2 regions of the Siminovitchia sp. FSL H7-0308 genome follow, and region 2 is predicted to be linked to the other one. Evidence: riboswitches for the same ligand, from Rfam matches in the RefSeq annotation. Region 2 holds a riboswitch; the other holds the start of a gene.
What was found. Region 2 has a riboswitch for S-adenosylmethionine ahead of MHB50_RS16405 (YezD family protein). Riboswitches for the same ligand answer to the same signal wherever they lie in the genome.
Positions count from the first base shown of each region.

Region 1: linked by a shared signal. The riboswitch ahead of MHB50_RS21000 (MetQ/NlpA family ABC transporter substrate-binding protein) and the one ahead of MHB50_RS16405 (YezD family protein) in region 2 are both predicted to bind S-adenosylmethionine.

Region 1 covers NZ_CP150282.1:4,471,416-4,479,644, forward strand. The annotation lists gene MHB50_RS20985 (MetQ/NlpA family ABC transporter substrate-binding protein) at 1-718, opposite strand, end outside; gene MHB50_RS20990 (methionine ABC transporter permease) at 753-1,415, opposite strand; gene MHB50_RS20995 (methionine ABC transporter ATP-binding protein) at 1,399-2,436, opposite strand; gene MHB50_RS21000 (MetQ/NlpA family ABC transporter substrate-binding protein) at 2,518-3,363, opposite strand; SAM riboswitch class I at 3,508-3,625, opposite strand; gene MHB50_RS21005 (tripartite tricarboxylate transporter substrate binding protein) at 4,961-5,923, shown strand; gene MHB50_RS21010 (tripartite tricarboxylate transporter permease) at 6,067-7,569, shown strand; gene MHB50_RS21015 (tripartite tricarboxylate transporter TctB family protein) at 7,571-8,029, shown strand; gene MHB50_RS21020 (ArgE/DapE family deacylase) at 8,092-8,229, shown strand, end outside.
Region 2 covers NZ_CP150282.1:3,470,349-3,478,577, forward strand. The annotation lists gene MHB50_RS16375 (nucleoside recognition domain-containing protein) at 306-1,706, opposite strand; gene MHB50_RS16380 (FeoB small GTPase domain-containing protein) at 1,669-2,412, opposite strand; gene MHB50_RS16385 (FeoA family protein) at 2,390-2,656, opposite strand; gene MHB50_RS16390 (type II CAAX endopeptidase family protein) at 2,904-3,647, shown strand; gene MHB50_RS16395 (YdiK family protein) at 3,644-3,838, shown strand; gene ssuE (NADPH-dependent FMN reductase) at 4,085-4,633, opposite strand; gene MHB50_RS16405 (YezD family protein) at 5,009-5,191, opposite strand; SAM riboswitch class I at 5,263-5,369, opposite strand; gene tatC (twin-arginine translocase subunit TatC) at 5,527-6,270, opposite strand; gene MHB50_RS16415 (twin-arginine translocase TatA/TatE family subunit) at 6,286-6,465, opposite strand; gene MHB50_RS16420 (redox-sensing transcriptional repressor Rex) at 6,533-7,195, opposite strand; gene moaC (cyclic pyranopterin monophosphate synthase MoaC) at 7,274-7,768, opposite strand; gene MHB50_RS16430 (ABC-F family ATP-binding cassette domain-containing protein) at 7,892-8,229, shown strand, end outside.

The sequences.
Region 1 (8,229 bases), 1.0 Mb from region 2:
CAACAATATTCACCCACGGGGAATCTTTTTCTTCCATAAAGATGGCGTCTTCTGTTGGAACGAGTCCACTTTCAATCGCGTAGTTGGAATTGATGGCCGCCGCATCCAAATCATCCAATTGGTGTGGAATTTGCGCGGCTTCCAATTCTACAAATTCATAATCCTTTTTGTTTTCTTCAATGTCCTTGACGGATGGTGTATCGCCAGCGCCTTTCTTCAGTTTGATCAGTCCGGCTTTTTCAAATAATAGGAGGGAGCGGCCGCCATTGGTCGGGTCGCTGGGCAATCCCAGCTTTGCGCCTTTTTTCAGTTCGCCGAGATCTTTCACTTTATTGGAATATACACCCATCGGGGTCGTAATCGTATTTCCGACGTTGACGATATCGTAGTTGCGATCTTCTTTTTGTTTGTTCATATAAGGTTCATGTTGGAATACGTTCAGATCAAGATCTCCTTGTGCCAGTGCTTCGTTCACAATGAGATAGTCGGAAAAAGTTTTTATATCAATTTCCAGGTCTTTATCTGCGGCCAGTTCTTTTACTTTTTCCATGATTTCCTCATGTTCACCTGCGGTGACACCTACAGTCAGCTTTCCGTCACTGAGCAGGTCTTTCGCTTTTTCGTCTTTATCTCCCGCGTTTTCTTTGTCGCCGCCTCCGCAAGCTGTAAGGGCGGCGATCAGTATGAGGAGTAAACTGGATAAGAGCCACTTTTTCATATTGCCATTCCTCTTTTCTTTTTTTGATGGTTGATTAGTCTTTTTTCAATTTGGCTGCCAAGCGGTTGCCAAGCGACTGTAGCCCTTGCACAAGGATGATGAGCAAGATGACTGTTACATACATCACATCGACTTCGTAACGGAGGTGTCCGTAGCGGTAAGCAAGGTCGCCAAGACCGCCGCCGCCGACAAGTCCCGCCATGGCCGTTGCTCCGATTAAGGAGATGGTGGCAATGGTTAAACCAAGAATGATGGATGAGCGGGACTCCCTTACAAGCACGTGCCATACGATATGCCTTGTTTTCATCCCCATCGCTTCGTATGCTTCAATCACTCCGCGGTCCACCTCTAAGAGGGCGGTTTCCATTAAGCGGGCGATATAGGGCGCTGTATAAATAACGAGCGGCACGATCACCCCTTTTACACCAATCGTTACTCCGACAATGAATTTTGTAAAAGGCAAAATAAAGAACAACAAAATAATAAATGGAACTGAACGGATAATATTAATCAATACGTTTAAAACACCAAAAACAAATTTATTGCCGAGAGCTTTTCCCGGACGGGTCAAAACAAGCATGATTCCCAAAGGCAAGCCAATTAAAATGGATATTCCTAAAGAGATTCCGACCATTTGGAAGGTTTGGATGATGGCTTCCCAAATATCAGCGCCCCAGTTGTCAAGAAACTCGTTTATTTTCGTCACTAATCTTCACACCTTCCACATGAACCTGATCTTGTTCCAAATACCGAATGGCTTTATGAATTTCGGCCGGATCACCTTTCATATGAACGACAAGCTGGCCAAAGGTATCTTCTTTTAAATGTGTAATGCTGCCTGATAGAATGTTTGGATATATATCAAACTTCTTTGTAACAGTGGCCAACGCTGGTTCGCCGCTTGATTCCCCGAAGAAAGAGAGAGTAACGACTTGGCCGCTTTCATTTAATTTTTCCAGCATGTCGTTTGGTATTTTATGTGTAAACAGATTGCTGACAAACCGCTTCGTCGTCGGATGTTGCGGTGAAGTAAAGAGGTCTTTCGTTTTTCCTTCCTCGATTACTTCCCCTTTTTCCATGACGGCCACACGGTCGCAAATTCGTTGGATGACGTTCATTTCATGCGTAATCAACAAAATCGTGATGCCGAGCTCTTTATTGATTTTTAACAGCAATTCCAGAATGGCCTCCGTTGTATCAGGGTCCAATGCGCTTGTCGCTTCGTCACTTAAAAGGACTTCGGGCTCGAAAGCCAACGCACGGGCAATGGCTACCCGTTGTTTTTGCCCGCCGGACAGTTCGGCCGGGTAGGCATGATGCTTTTCGTCGAGTCCAACGATTTTTATATATTTCTTGACCCGCTCTTCCACTTCCTTTTTGCTGAATCCGGCAAGTTTCAGCGGCAGGGCGATATTTTCATAAACAGTAGCCGTCTTTAACAAATTAAAGCCTTGAAAAATCATTCCGATGTTACTGCGGGCTTCGCGAAGTTTTTTGGTAGACAGCTTTGTTAAATCGATCCCTTTTACTTTTACAGAACCCGTATCCGGTTTTTCCAATAAATTGACGCAACGGATGAGCGTGCTTTTTCCTGCGCCGCTGTATCCAATGACACCGTATATTTCACCCTTTTTCACTGAAAGTGACACATTCTTTAATGCGTGAATAGAGCCTTGCTTGCCTTTAAATGTCTTTGAAATTCCCGCCAATTCGATCATGTGTATTTGCTCCTTCATGCTTTATTTTCAAACCCGTAATGGCTGGAAGAATATTCGGGGACGGGTGGCCCCCTTCATTCCTTACCAGGAAGGAATGACAGATCCTTCAAATGTTTCATCAATAAATTGTTTTGTTTCATCAGAGCGGTACACATCCAAAAACTTTTGAATCGCTTCGTCGTCTTTGGACTCGGCTCTTGCCGTAACAATATTTACCCATGGAGAATCTTTCGATTCGATAAAGATAGCATCTTTTCCAGGTTTGAATCCATGTTCGATCGCATAATTGGTATTAATCGCCGCCGCATCCAGTTCTTCCAACTGACGGGGAATTTGGGATGCTTCCAATTCCACAAATTCAAAGTTGTTTTTGTTTTCTTCGATATCTTTGACAGTTGGCGTGTTTCCCGAGCCTTCTTTTAGTGTAATCAATTCGGCTTTTTCGAATAAAACGAGAGCGCGGCCGCCGTTTGTAGGATCGTTAGGCAAACCGAGCTTTGCCCCTTTTTGCAGTTTTTGCACATCTTTTACTTTGGAAGAATAAATACCCATCGGGAACGTTACTGTTTCGCCCACATTTACAAGATCCAGGTTTCTGTCCTTTTTAAATTGATCTAAATAAGGTATCGTCTGAAATACGTTGAGATCAAGCTCTTTTTCGTCCAAAGCGATATTCGGCATGACATAGTCGGTGAAAACTTTTACTTCTATTTCCAAATCTTCTTTTGCTGCAAGCTCTTTTACTTTTTCCACAATTTGCTCGTGCGGTCCGGCCGTTACGCCGACTGTCAATTTGCCGTCGCTGAGAAGACCTTCAGATGTTGATTCTTTATTTACAGTTTCTTTTTCACTGCTTTTTCCTCCACCGCATGCGGCAAGGGTAAGTGCTAGCAACACAACGAAACTAGTTAATAACCATTTGTGCATGTCATTTCCTCTTTTCTTTATATATTTAGTCTGCATTTAAGGCGTATGTTGAAAATCACATACGGGGAGGTTTTTTCTTCAAAATGAAAAATGCCTCCCAAAATGAGAGGCATGGATATACATTGTAAGTAAATCGGTTTACCTCTCTTATCTTTCAAAATACAACAGTATTTTGCAGGATTTAGCACCTGTTCTTGTTTCGTCAAACAAGAATGGTTGCCGGGCTTCACAGGGCCAGTCCCTCCGCCGCTCTTTATAAGAGAATTTCAAATTCAATTGTTACATAGATATTATCCTTAGTTAGAAAAAATGTCAACAAATTTTTCATGGAAACTGAAAATCAAAAAGTAAAACCGAAGCTTTAAAATCACATTCTTGGGTTTTTAATTATTGGACTCTTTAGTTTTTAAGGAGAAGTTTTTGGAACGCAATGAAAGAGCAAATTTTATAAAATTAATTTGTTTGACGATTTTTATTTATCTTTGTCAAAAATTTATATACTCCAATTATTAAGAAATAGATAATAAACACATTTAATAAAAATGCAGAGGGGATAAATTCAGTAGTTGATAAATTCTTAGGAGAAAAAAGGAGAAATGTAGTAGTTAATTTATTAGGTCCATGATGTATTACCCAGTTAAAAGGAAGTCCATACGATTTTCCTTGAGAAGGAGAGATTAAGACTATGCTTATAGAAACGATAAAGCTGAGATATAAAAAACGTCTGTACTTTATCATTATGATCATCTCCTTTTAATAAGATTATACATAATTTTAAACAAAAAACATTTACGGAAATATTTTTAGCTTTTTTAAATATGGACTAGTATCACCGAGCTTTGCATCAGGTGTAAAACCTAACGACATTTTTCAAGAGGTTGTTTTTTTTTGAACGTAAAGGACGAGATGTCTAACGGCTGGGACATAAGCAAATACGAAATAGCAAAAACCGAACAATTATAAATGAATTGTTCGGTTTATTTGTGTTAAAAAAATCCCTATCATCGCTACGTCAACATATTTCGCTTTCCGCGGGCAGCTTCAGCTTCCTCGGAAAGCAAAGATCGCTTTCCTGCGGGATCTTCAGCTCGAGCTATTCCCGCAGGAGTCTACCTATTTTGACTACGCTAAAAGCTTGCGTATTATGCACTGGGATAATTTATCCCGCATGTAAGGTGCCGAAAGACTCCCACTTCAAAATCTCGAGTGAATACAAAAGGTGGAGTGGGAGAAAACGGCACCTAAATGCCCGATTGGTTCAACTAACATTCAGTAGGAGCCCTACTGAATGAAGTTTCACTGTATTGTTCGTTTTTTCATCAGCTGATTGAGTTGTGTCTCAGACCCTTTGTTTATGGTAATCCAGGGGAATCTATAGAATAAGAAGTTAAGATAACAACATTAAAACAATAACCTTTTTTGGGGTTAAACCGAAAAAACCTTATGGGGTTGTGGATTGGAAGATAATGGATTGTTCCCGAGGAGCTCATGTATGGCGCTTTGATCTTTTTCATCTCCATAAAGTTCGAATCATCTTCCGTCAATCTGAATATAATCATTAAGAATTTGCCGTATCCGAGCAAGGGAGGTTTACCCCATGAAGAAAAAGTGGATAACTGCTGTTTCATTTATTTGCGCCGCTTTGTTATTAATGTCTTGTTCTGCAAGTGGCGGAAATGGAAAAGGGCAGTTTCCTGAAAAATCCATTACGTACAGCATCCCGTTTGAACCAGGCGGACAGTCTGATATCGAGGCCCGGCGGCAGCAGTCATTTCTGGAGAAATATTTAAAGCAAAAAATTGTTATTCAATATAAACCTGGCGGTGGTGGTTCTGTAGGCTGGAGTGAGTTGGTGAATCAAAAGCCGGATGGATATTTTCTCGCAGGCATCAACATCCCGCATATCATCCTGCAGCCGCTTGCCAATGAAGATACAGGGTATCAAACAGAGGATATTGTGCCTATAGCCATTTTCCAGACAACGCCAATCGCGTTGGCTATCGGTAAAGACAGCGGGATTGACTCGTTGGATGACTTTATTCAAAAAGCAAAGGAAAATCCGGGGTCGATCACGGTCGCGGGATCAGGCAACTATTCCGGCCATCATATCGCCTTTTTACAGCTTCAAGATGTGGCAGGGATTGAGTTGCAATATGTGCCGTTTGACGGGGCGGGCCCATCTATGCAAGCTTTTCTGGGAGGCAATACGGACGCTGTATTGGCGAATTCCAGCGATTTATTAAAATATACCGAAGATATGAAAATTCTTGCCATCGGGTCTGAAGAAACATTCGAACCGATGCCGGAAGTTCCTACATTTATCGAAGAGGGTTACGATATTACCGCCTCGATTGATCGCGGGGTAGGAGTGCCGCCGGATACCGATCTAAAGATCATTCACATATTGGAAAAGGCTTTCCTGAACATATTGGAGGAGCCGGGGGTGAAAGATCAGATGTATGAGGAAGGCTTTGAGCCAAAAGCAATGGGCCATGAAGAATCAGTCCAATATATTGAACAGAAAACGAAGGAGTTTGCGGATATTTTGGAAAAACAGTAGGGTTACATGCTGCCAATTATTGAAAATGAGGCAATGCGGAACTTTCTATACAGGAATGGAATAATCATATAGGCAAAGGTTGAGTGACCACCGCCCAATTGGTCCTGGAATAAGCCCTGAGATACAGAACGGGAGGCGCAAAGATGATTGATTCGATTCCATCTGTGATGAGCTCATTAACGGACCCTTTCAATATCCTGCTCTTATGCACCGGGGTATTAGTGGGCATGATTGTGGGGGCATTACCCGGGTTAACCGCCACGATGGCTTTGGCACTTCTGTTGCCTTTTACCTTTACGATGCAGCCGGAGATGTCACTGATGACGATGGGCGGCTTATATGTGGGCGGAATTTATGGCGGCTGTATCTCAGCCATATTGATCAATACCCCAGGCACACCGTCCGCAATCGCCACCACTTTTGACGGATTTCCATTGGCGAAAAAAGGGAAAGCGGCCCATGCTCTTATCGCCGCGGCCATGAGTTCGGGAATAGGCGGGATTACCGGTGGTATGGCTCTTTTGTTTTTAACGCCCATATTAGCAAAGTGGGCGCTCAGCTTTGGCCCTTCGGAATATTTTTGGGTGGCGGTATTAGGCTTAACGATGATTGCCACCCTTTCCTCGGGATCTTTGCTAAAGGGATTGATCGGGGGTTGTATCGGCTTGTTGTTGGGAACGGTCGGCATCTCTCCAGTCGGTGGGGAATCCAGATACACGTTCGGCTTTTCCGGCCTGCAATCGGGGTTGGATATGGTCGTCATTTTAATCGCGTTCTTTTGTGTTCCGGAAGTAATTTCAATGATTGAAAATAAAATTAAGCCGCAAAAGGCGCTAAAAAAAGAAAAGGGCATTTCTAAGAAAATCTTTTTCTATATCATCAAAAAACCGGTTTTTTTCATTCGTTCGTCGCTTATCGGCATTATTACCGGCATTATTCCCGGAGCCGGCGGCAATGTGGCAGCACTGCTCTCTTATGATGCTGCCATTCGGTTTTCCAAAGACAAAAAATCATTTGGCAAGGGAAATATGGACGGAGTAATGGCGGCTGAAACTTCCAATAACGCAGAGGTCGGAGGATCACTGGTTCCGCTTTTGTCACTCGGCATTCCGGGAGCGCCACCGGCCGCTATCATGCTTGGAGCGCTTATGATGCAAGGAATTACCCCCGGACCAAACCTTATGAACGACCATCCGGGGCTCGTTTATACGTTTTTAATCGCGTTTATTTTGGCAAACGTGATCATGTTGTTCTTTGGTCTAATCGGTTCACAAACGATTGGAAATGTGCTTACGCTGCCTATCTGGTATCTTGCTCCCTCCATTGTCTTTTTGACGGTTGTGGGAACTTATACGATCAGAAACAGTTTGTTGGATGTTGCCATGCTCGTTGGGTTTGGCTTAATAGCTTATGTCTTGAAAAATGCCGGTTTTCATCCAGCCCCGATTGTGCTTGGCCTCATACTGGGGCCGATTGCCGAAAGAGGGTTGATCCAATCGATTTTGCTTGGAAAAGCGTCTGGAAACATCTGGACACTGTTTTTTTCCAGGCCTGTTACGGTTGTTTTAATCATTTTATGTATCATTTCTATAGCAGGTCCAATCGTGTCAAGTATTCTGAAATCAAAAGCGAGAGAAGGTGTTTGAAGTGATCAGGCGAAACATGTCGTATGATCTTGTGTTCTCTCTGGTCCTGGTGTTTTTATCGTTGGCCGCCATATGGAAAACAAAGGGACTAAATGAAATGAGCTACCTTTTTCCGCGCACAGTAAGTATCATTTTGCTGTTTCTTAGTGTGATGTATTTGGCAGTCGTTTTAGTAAGAAAAGAACGCCCAAAGCTGTTCGAACATATTCATAAACGTCAACTGTTTATTATTGGTTTGGGCATGGTCGCATATGTCGTACTCATAGGTTTACTAGGCTTTTTATTGGCCAGCATCATTTATCTTTCGGTATTTACATGGTATTTAATGATGGGAGAGGATAAGCCCGGTAATAGGAGGGTGTTTCATTCAGCTTGGAGCGCAATGGCGGTCAGTGTGTTTTTCTTCGTTTTATTCCGCTATATATTCAATGTTCCTTTGCCTGCCGGTATTTTTGGCTGAAATGAGGACTGGATTTGTTCTATAATAGAATTGGACATTCATAGAAAGAGAGGTAACAGCTGTTGCGAGACACCAAAAAGCAGGTATTGGACTATATAGAAAAACATAAGCAGGACTTAATCGGAGCAATTGTGAAAGCGGTACAAATTCCAAGCGTGATTGGCAATGAGCAGGCCATGCAGGAATATATGAAGAAAAGA
Region 2 (8,229 bases):
CAAATATCTTCGAGGATCCGCCACCACGAGGAAAAACAGTGTTTGTTCTTTATCAATATTGGATCTCTATTTAAAGAAGAGCCCTTTGGTTGGATGATAGCTACGGAATGGACAAATACGCCAAATGTGCCTCTTTTAGAATACCTCACATATAAAATACTTTGATTAAAAACACGTAATTTGACAAAGCCCACTAACCAGTGTTTTCCGGTTTAATACCGAATCACACTGGTTGCATGGTCTTTTTTTCAATCTGTCTATTTGACAAGGGTATATCTGCTTCCGGAGCTTTCTTTCGGATATTTTTACACCCAGCCGAATCCTCTTACTACCTGGGCAACGATAAATGTGACAATAATCGCAATCGCTGTTGGTAATGCAAAGGCAACAAATGTCCACTTCTTGCTATTCGTTTCTTTGTAAATATTAAATAATGTCGTCCCGCACGGATAATGAAGCAATGAAAACAGCATCATATTCAAAGCGGTTAACCACGTCCAGCCATGGTCTACAAAGATTGATTTGATCGCGGTTAATTCTTCTACTTCTGTCATGGCACCTGTTGATAAGTAACCCATCAATAAAATCGGCAATACGACTTCATTCGCCGGAAGTCCAAAAATAAAGGCCATCAGAATAAATCCGTCCAATCCCAATAATTGGGCAAAGGGGTCCAGAAAGTTGACGAAGTACATTAATAAGCTCGTATCCCCGATATAGATATTGGCAGCCACCCACGTCATCACACCGGCGGGAGCCGCTATAATGACCGCTCTTTTTAACACGAACCATGATTTATCTAGCGTGGCGCGAATAATCGTTTCCCAAAACCGCGGACGACGATAAGCAGGAAGCTCCAATGTATAATGAGTCGGGACTCCTTTCAGGGCGGTTTTGGATAAAGCCCATGAAACAAATAGTGTGACGACGATTCCAAATAACACCATTCCCATGACGATCCCGGCCGTCACCAATGTTCCCATTGTACCGGAATAGCCTACCGCCATAAATAAAGAAGCTAATAAGATCAGCGTTGGCCATCTGCCATTACACGGAACAAAGTTATTCGTCAAAATCGCAAGCATTCTTTCCCGTGGCGACTCGATGATTCTTGTAGACATTATGGCAGCCGCGTTACAGCCGAAACCCATCGCCATTGTTAACGCCTGTTTCCCATGGGCACCTGCCCTTTTAAAGAGCCGATCCATATTAAAAGCCACTCGGGGTAAATACCCGTAGTTTTCCAACAGGGCAAACATGGGGAAAAAGATCGCCATCGGAGGAAGCATGACACTGACCACCCACGCCGTACCTCGATAAAGCCCTAAAACAAGGATGCCATGGAGCCATTCAGGCGCATGAATCCATGTGAAAAAAGCCGTTATATACTGCTCCAACCAATTGAACGTATTGGCCAACATGGTAGAAGGGACATTTGCCCCGGCAATCGTGATATAAAAGACGACTCCCAACATCGCAAGCATAATGGGAAATCCCCAAACCTTCGATGTGAAAATTTTGTCCAGCTTTTCTGTTTGCCGCAATTTTTCCGGGGCTTTATAAGCAATTGTTTTTTCACAAATGGCATTTGAGGTTTGGTAAATATTAGTAACAATCTCATCACGAATATCTTCCGTTGATAGCGACTGTGCCAAATGTAATAATTCATTATAGTTGTTGGGTTTTGGCTGGATATGAGTGCTCATGTGTCAATCCGTCACCCCGTTCTTTCTCTATCTTTTTAGAATAAGCAGTGATAAATGATTCATCCCCATCAAGCAACCGCAAGGCGAGCCAGCGGGCGGGAAGCTCTTTGCCAAACACTCTTTGCACATGGGGAATCAATGTTTCCACCTTCTTTTCAATCTCTGGTGAATACTGTATTTGATACGGAGAAGTGGAAATCTTTCCTGAGATCATCCTGTCGATCGTATCTAATAACTGATTGATGCCCACTTTGTTACGAGCAGAAATTTTGATGACAGGAACACCGAGTTTTTTCATTAATGCTTTCTCATTGATATAAATCCCTTTTTTCTTTGCTTCATCAATTAAGTTAATGCAGACAATCACTTTATCTGTCATTTCCATGACTTGCAACGCCAAATTCAAATTCCGCTCAATCGAGGTGGCATCAAGCACAACAATCGTCAAATCCGGCCGCTCGAAGACAATAAAATCTCTTGCTACTTCTTCGTCCGCCGAGTTGGAAAAAAGGGAATACGTACCAGGGAGATCAATGATTGTGTAATCTACCCCCTTATAGGAAAACTGCCCTTCCGCATGGATAACGGTTTTTCCCGGCCAATTGCCAGTATGCTGTTTTAGTCCTGTCAATGTATTAAATAAAGTACTTTTTCCAACATTCGGATTGCCTGCCAACGCAATTTTAACTGGTTGCTGATGATTCATTTGCTACTAACTCCCCATATATTTTTGAACTTTCTTCCCTTCGCAGGGCAATAGTCGTATGGCTGACACGAAAGGCAATCGGATCGCCGAGAGGACTTTTTTGCAGCACAATCACCTCTGCCGAAGGGACAAACCCTAAATCCAATAACCTTCTCCTCATCGTGCCCGTTACGAGTAACTTCTTTATTTTGATGCAATCCCCAGTGTTGGCTTCATTAAGAGCAATCAACTCATGACCTTTCATCTCCTTTACCTCCCTCATATAAGTTGGATTGTCTTTACAATGTTTCCCCCGACCAACATTTCTTTAATTTATATTTTATGCACACTAGTTGCCTATGTCAAACTTTTTCGCCAGAATGAAAAAAATGGGCACAGGATATTTTTAGGGCAGGGGAAGGAAAACATAAACGCGCTGTTTGAAACAATCGTCCATTAAGAGTAAAATAGAAATTATCGTTCGATATATATGAAGGAGATTTACTATTTTCATGAAGAAATCATATCTTTTGATTGTCCTCACTTTTATCGTTATGCAGTTGTCCTCTTATATTGGAGTACCGCTCTTTTTCCAAATAGGTACGAAGGTGCTTCATATTGATCCGGAGCAAATGAAAGTGAATGCGGTTGGTTATTGGATTCTGTTCTCTTTTAGTGTTGGACTTGCCCTTGTTCTTTTTCTTTTGAGAAAAAATGAGAAGTATACAAAAATAGAGAAGGACCAGCCGCTCCCCGTCGGACAATCTTTTACTTGGGCAATTATCGGTATTTTTATGGCCTTCTTTGCCCAGATTTCCGCAGGTTTGGTAGAGAAGGCGATTGGCATCAACCCGGGATCAGAGAATACACAGCAAATTTTACAATTGATCGAGTTATTTCCGGCAATCGTCATCATCAGTTCCATTATTGGGCCCATTTTAGAAGAGATCGTATTTCGAAAAGTCATATTCGGAAGCTTGTACGACCGCTTCCCTTTCTGGGTAGCCGCTTTACTGAGTTCCGTCATTTTTGCACTGGCCCATTTCGAGCCTGTTCACATTATTTTATATGCTACCATGGGATTCGTATTTGCCTTTTTATACGTTATGACGAAAAGAATTATCGTTCCTATCATCGCACATGTCTCGATGAACACGATCGTTGTCATACTTCAGTTATTCCTTGTCGATAAGCTGGAGAAATATATAGAAAAAACAGCACAATTTGTATGGTGGATAGGAGGGTTCTTTTCATGAGGTCACCATTATTTTCAGGTACTTTATATATCGTCTTGGGGTTTGTTTTTACATTTTTTGCTGTCCAGCAAGTGGATAAGAACGGCTTTGGTTTTATGGTTTATTTGCTGATAATTTTAGCCACACTGGATTTTGGAGCGGGGCTGCGTCTCATTATGCTCCACTTTCGGTTAAAAAAGGATCAGAAATAGGATGTATATAGTAACAAAGCCTGCTAGTACAGCGCTGGCCGCATAGCAAGCTCCCGTGTTGCCTTTTGCTGAAATGCAGTGCTGGAACTTCCTGCCTACAGGTTACGCCAAAGCCTCTTGATCAGTTTGTACGAGGACTTCCTGGATAAAAAACAACATCTATTAAAAAAAACAGAGACATCGGTTTTTCGAAGTGCCCCTGCCATCGACAGCAAGCATTTCATTACCAAATGTCTCTTTTCTGTTTTATAAAGAAGACGCAAGACGCTTATTTTTCTTTACTATTTCGATAAATTCATAAAGCTGTTTTTTCGTACGTAAAAGGCTTTCTTCATCAATGATTGGGTTTTTCTGTTCCCTGTTAATTTGGCTATCGAGAAAATAAAGTCCTTGAAGACTTTTTCCTTTTAAAGAAGCAATGAGCGGTTTCAATGAGAATTCAATCGCCAATAAATGGCCCGGGCTGCCCCCGGTCATGAGCGGCAATACCGGAATATTTTTAAACACATCTTGAGGCAAAAGATCGAACAATGTTTTTAAAACTCCCGAATAAGCCGCTTTATAAACCGGTGATCCGACAATCACCCCCGCCGCCTCTTGAATAACAAGTGACACTTTTTGAATGGCAGGGCTATGAACATTTCCGTAAACCAAGTCCTCCGGCGGAATATCTTTTACTGAAACATGTTTTATTGAAAAATGTTCCCTCTCCAGCAATCTGCCTAGATAATCCAGAATCTTTCCAGATCTGGAAAATTCAGATGGACTTCCTGAAATAATGACAATATCACTCATTTTATTTTCCTCCCTTTAAGTGAAAACGATTTTAATTAACTGTATGAGCATGTTCTTCTCAACCCAAACGGATTAAACTTGCTACATTTTTTTAATTGGCCACCGGTTTTATATCCAACAAATATTATGTATCATTCACCAACCAATCAAATCCCTTCCATGAATGATTTTTCTTCCTTTACAGTCGTATGGAGCGCAAAATCCCAAAACTCTTAGTTCTTCCACATCCTTTTTATGAAAGAACTGAGGAGTCACCCTTCTTCTCTGCATTTGCTATTTTCTCGCTACCATTTTAGGCAACGGTACAAAAAAAGCACCCTCCCAATGCATGATCATTGAGAAGATGCCTTTAGTTGTCTAATCGGCAGCCTGTTTTCATTTGTTTGCTTTCATCATCGGGACTTTCCTTTGTTTCCTTTGCATGTTGTAACGCTTTTTTTCAGTCGTATCAATTTGGGTGATTTCTCCATCGTGCACTGTAATGACCAATGAACCATATTCCATCTTTTTCAAGGCCGAAACAATGTCTTCAATCGCATTTTCCTCCACTTTTGCCATCTTCATCCCCCCATTAAAAAAACCTCTTCTACAAAATAAGAAGAGGTTTGCTTTAAACGTCATTTGTTCTCTTCTTATCTTTCAAGCTTACAAACAGCCTGCTGGAATTGGCACAGTACCTTGACGGTCTGTTGCCGAGGCTTCAAAGGGCCAGTCCCTCCACCTCTCTGGATAAGAAATTACCTATTATTCAGTTGAAACGTCATTTATAAACGTATTTATATACTATCCCACTATAAATTATCTGTCAAGGATGAATTTTTCATCTTATAGCATTAACCCACTTGTTTTATGGGCTATAGATTAAAAAAGCACCGGAAATATCGGATGCTTTTTTAATCTTCATCACTCTCTGCTGCGGAAGCCTGCGCTTTTTTATAACCCACCTTTGAAATCCAGATGCTGATCTCATACAAAATGAGTAATGGAACGGTCACCATCATATGCGAGATTAAATCCGGAGGCGTAATGAACGCTGCGATAACCAGCAAAATAAAGTACGCATATTTTCTGATCTGTACCAAAAACATCGGCGTAACGATGCCCAACCTTGTTAAAAACAAAATGACGACCGGAAGCTGAAACAAAACTCCAAACGGTACGGTTATCTGAAAAAGAAATTGAAAATATTCATTAATGCCAATTGTTGTCTGTATCTCCATATTGCTCGATAACCCAAGCATGAACCGTATCACAAATGGAAACAAAATAAAATAAGAAAAAAGGACACCTGCTAAAAATAAAAAAACTGAAACCGGTATATAGCTGAGCGTTGCCTTCCGTTCCTTTTCCAAAAGACCCGGACTGATAAAGGCCCAGAGCTGATACAAAATAACGGGGGATGTTAAAATAAACGCCAGAACAAACGTCATTTGCAGAAACACTTTAAACGGATCCGTCACACGGAACGCATTCATCGTAATGTCCTGGGCAGCGCTTGCATGCTGAATCAGCTTAATAAGAGGCTGTGATATAAAAAAGCTGGCAATGACAGCCAACACAAAGAAAACGACTATAATGACCAGCCGTTTTCGCAATTCCTCTATATGATCGATGATCGACATATTGTTTTGACTCATGATTTGTTCATCCTATCACTTATCGCTGTCTTTTTTCGTCTCTTTTTCATCATCGTCTGCCAAACCTTTCGTCGCGTTCTTAAATTCACGCAACGTGTTGCCCGCAGCCTTACCAAGTTCCGGCAACTTCTTTGGTCCGAAGATCAATATAGCAACAAGTGCGATTACAAGTAAACTGCCTACACCTGCACTCACTGCGGCCACCTCCTATCTATAGTTTTATTTTAATGGAAACCCGTCCAATTAGCCATTGAAAAATCATTTATGGTTGTGAATTTTCCGTGTCATCGAGAGGATAATGTTTCAAAAAGTAAACGAGCGACTGCAACTCCACCGCTAGATCGATATGATGAACACGGATCGACTCCGGCACATTCAGCCTTGCAGGGGTAAAATTCAGTATTCCCTTTACACCGGTATGTTTAATCCGGTCAGTGATGGCTTGGGCGGCACTTGCCGGCACAGTTAAAATAATGACGGCCACTTCCTCTTTGCTCAATCTTTCTTCAAGTTCGGACAAAGCATAAATCGGTACATTGCTGATCTTTTTCCCGATTTTGTTTTTGTCGACATCGAAAGCCATTTCAATTTTTGTATTGTTGTTTTTTAAGAAATTATAATTTAAAAAAGCTGTGCCTAAATTTCCTACACCAATTAAAGCGACTTTCGTCACCTCATCTTGGTCAAGTGTCTTGCGAAAAAATGACAGCAAGTAATTTACATTATACCCATATCCTTTTTTTCCAAGCGCGCCAAAATAAGAAAAGTCCCGCCGAATGGTAGCGGAGTCCACTTTCACCGCTTCACTTAATTCGGCCGAAGATACGCGCTGTTTTCCTGATGCATGTAAATTTTTCAAAAACCTGTAGTATAGCGGAAGCCTCTTTGCAGTAGCCTGTGGTATTTTTAACGTTTCCCCGTTCATATTCAATCCTCCATGCCAAAAAGAAAAAAGCGCTGCAATTTACCCGTTTGCGGAATGAATGTCCTGCAACTGATAAACCTATTCCATTTCACGGCGATAATCGCTACTGGATACCCCGCCTGTTTTTTCTATTAGATAGGTTGGACCTATGATCATTCCCTTGTCTACGGCTTTGCACATATCGTATATAGTGAGTGCTGCTGCCGAAACAGCAGTTAATGCTTCCATCTCTACTCCTGTATTACCGACAGTTTTTACTTCAGCAGTAATTTCCAGGATTTTATGATTCTCGGATCCTTCCATCCAGTCAAAGGAAATATTAACTCCTTTTATCGGGATCGGATGGCACATCGGGATTATTTCCCATGTTTTTTTCGCGGCCATGATCCCGGCTACTTGCGCCACAGCCAAAACATCGCCCTTTTTTATTTGCTGATTCGTAATTAACTCATAAATATGGTCGTTCACTTCAATACTGGAGCGGGCAGCAGCAGTGCGGACTGTTTCCGGCTTTCCGCTGACATCCACCATCTGTGCCCTGCCTTCATTGTTAAAATGCGTCAATTTTTCCACGGCCAAACACCTCCTTATCATTCTACACTATTTCGTGTATACTGTCTGTTTTTGCCACCTAAAAAATCAATTGTCAAATATAGTCAACATGCGATACACTGTCTATGACTAGGGGTGGAAATTATGCTATTATTGCAAGTTCAACAGCTTTCAAAGTATTTTGGGGCTGATTTGGTACTTTCAAATATAAAATTGGAAATTCGCGAAGGTGACCGGGCAGCTCTTGTCGGCAGGAATGGAGCCGGAAAGTCTACCTTGTTAAAGATCATCGCTGGAGAACTTTCACATGATTCCGGCCAAGTAGTCAAACCGAAAGATGTAACAATTGGTTATTTGGAGCAACATACAGGCTTGGAATCAGAATTAACGATTTGGGAAGAAATGCTTTCCGTATTCAGCGAAGTACGAAACATGGAAAAAGAGCTTCGAAAAATCGAGCAGAAGCTTTCCGATCCGGCGAA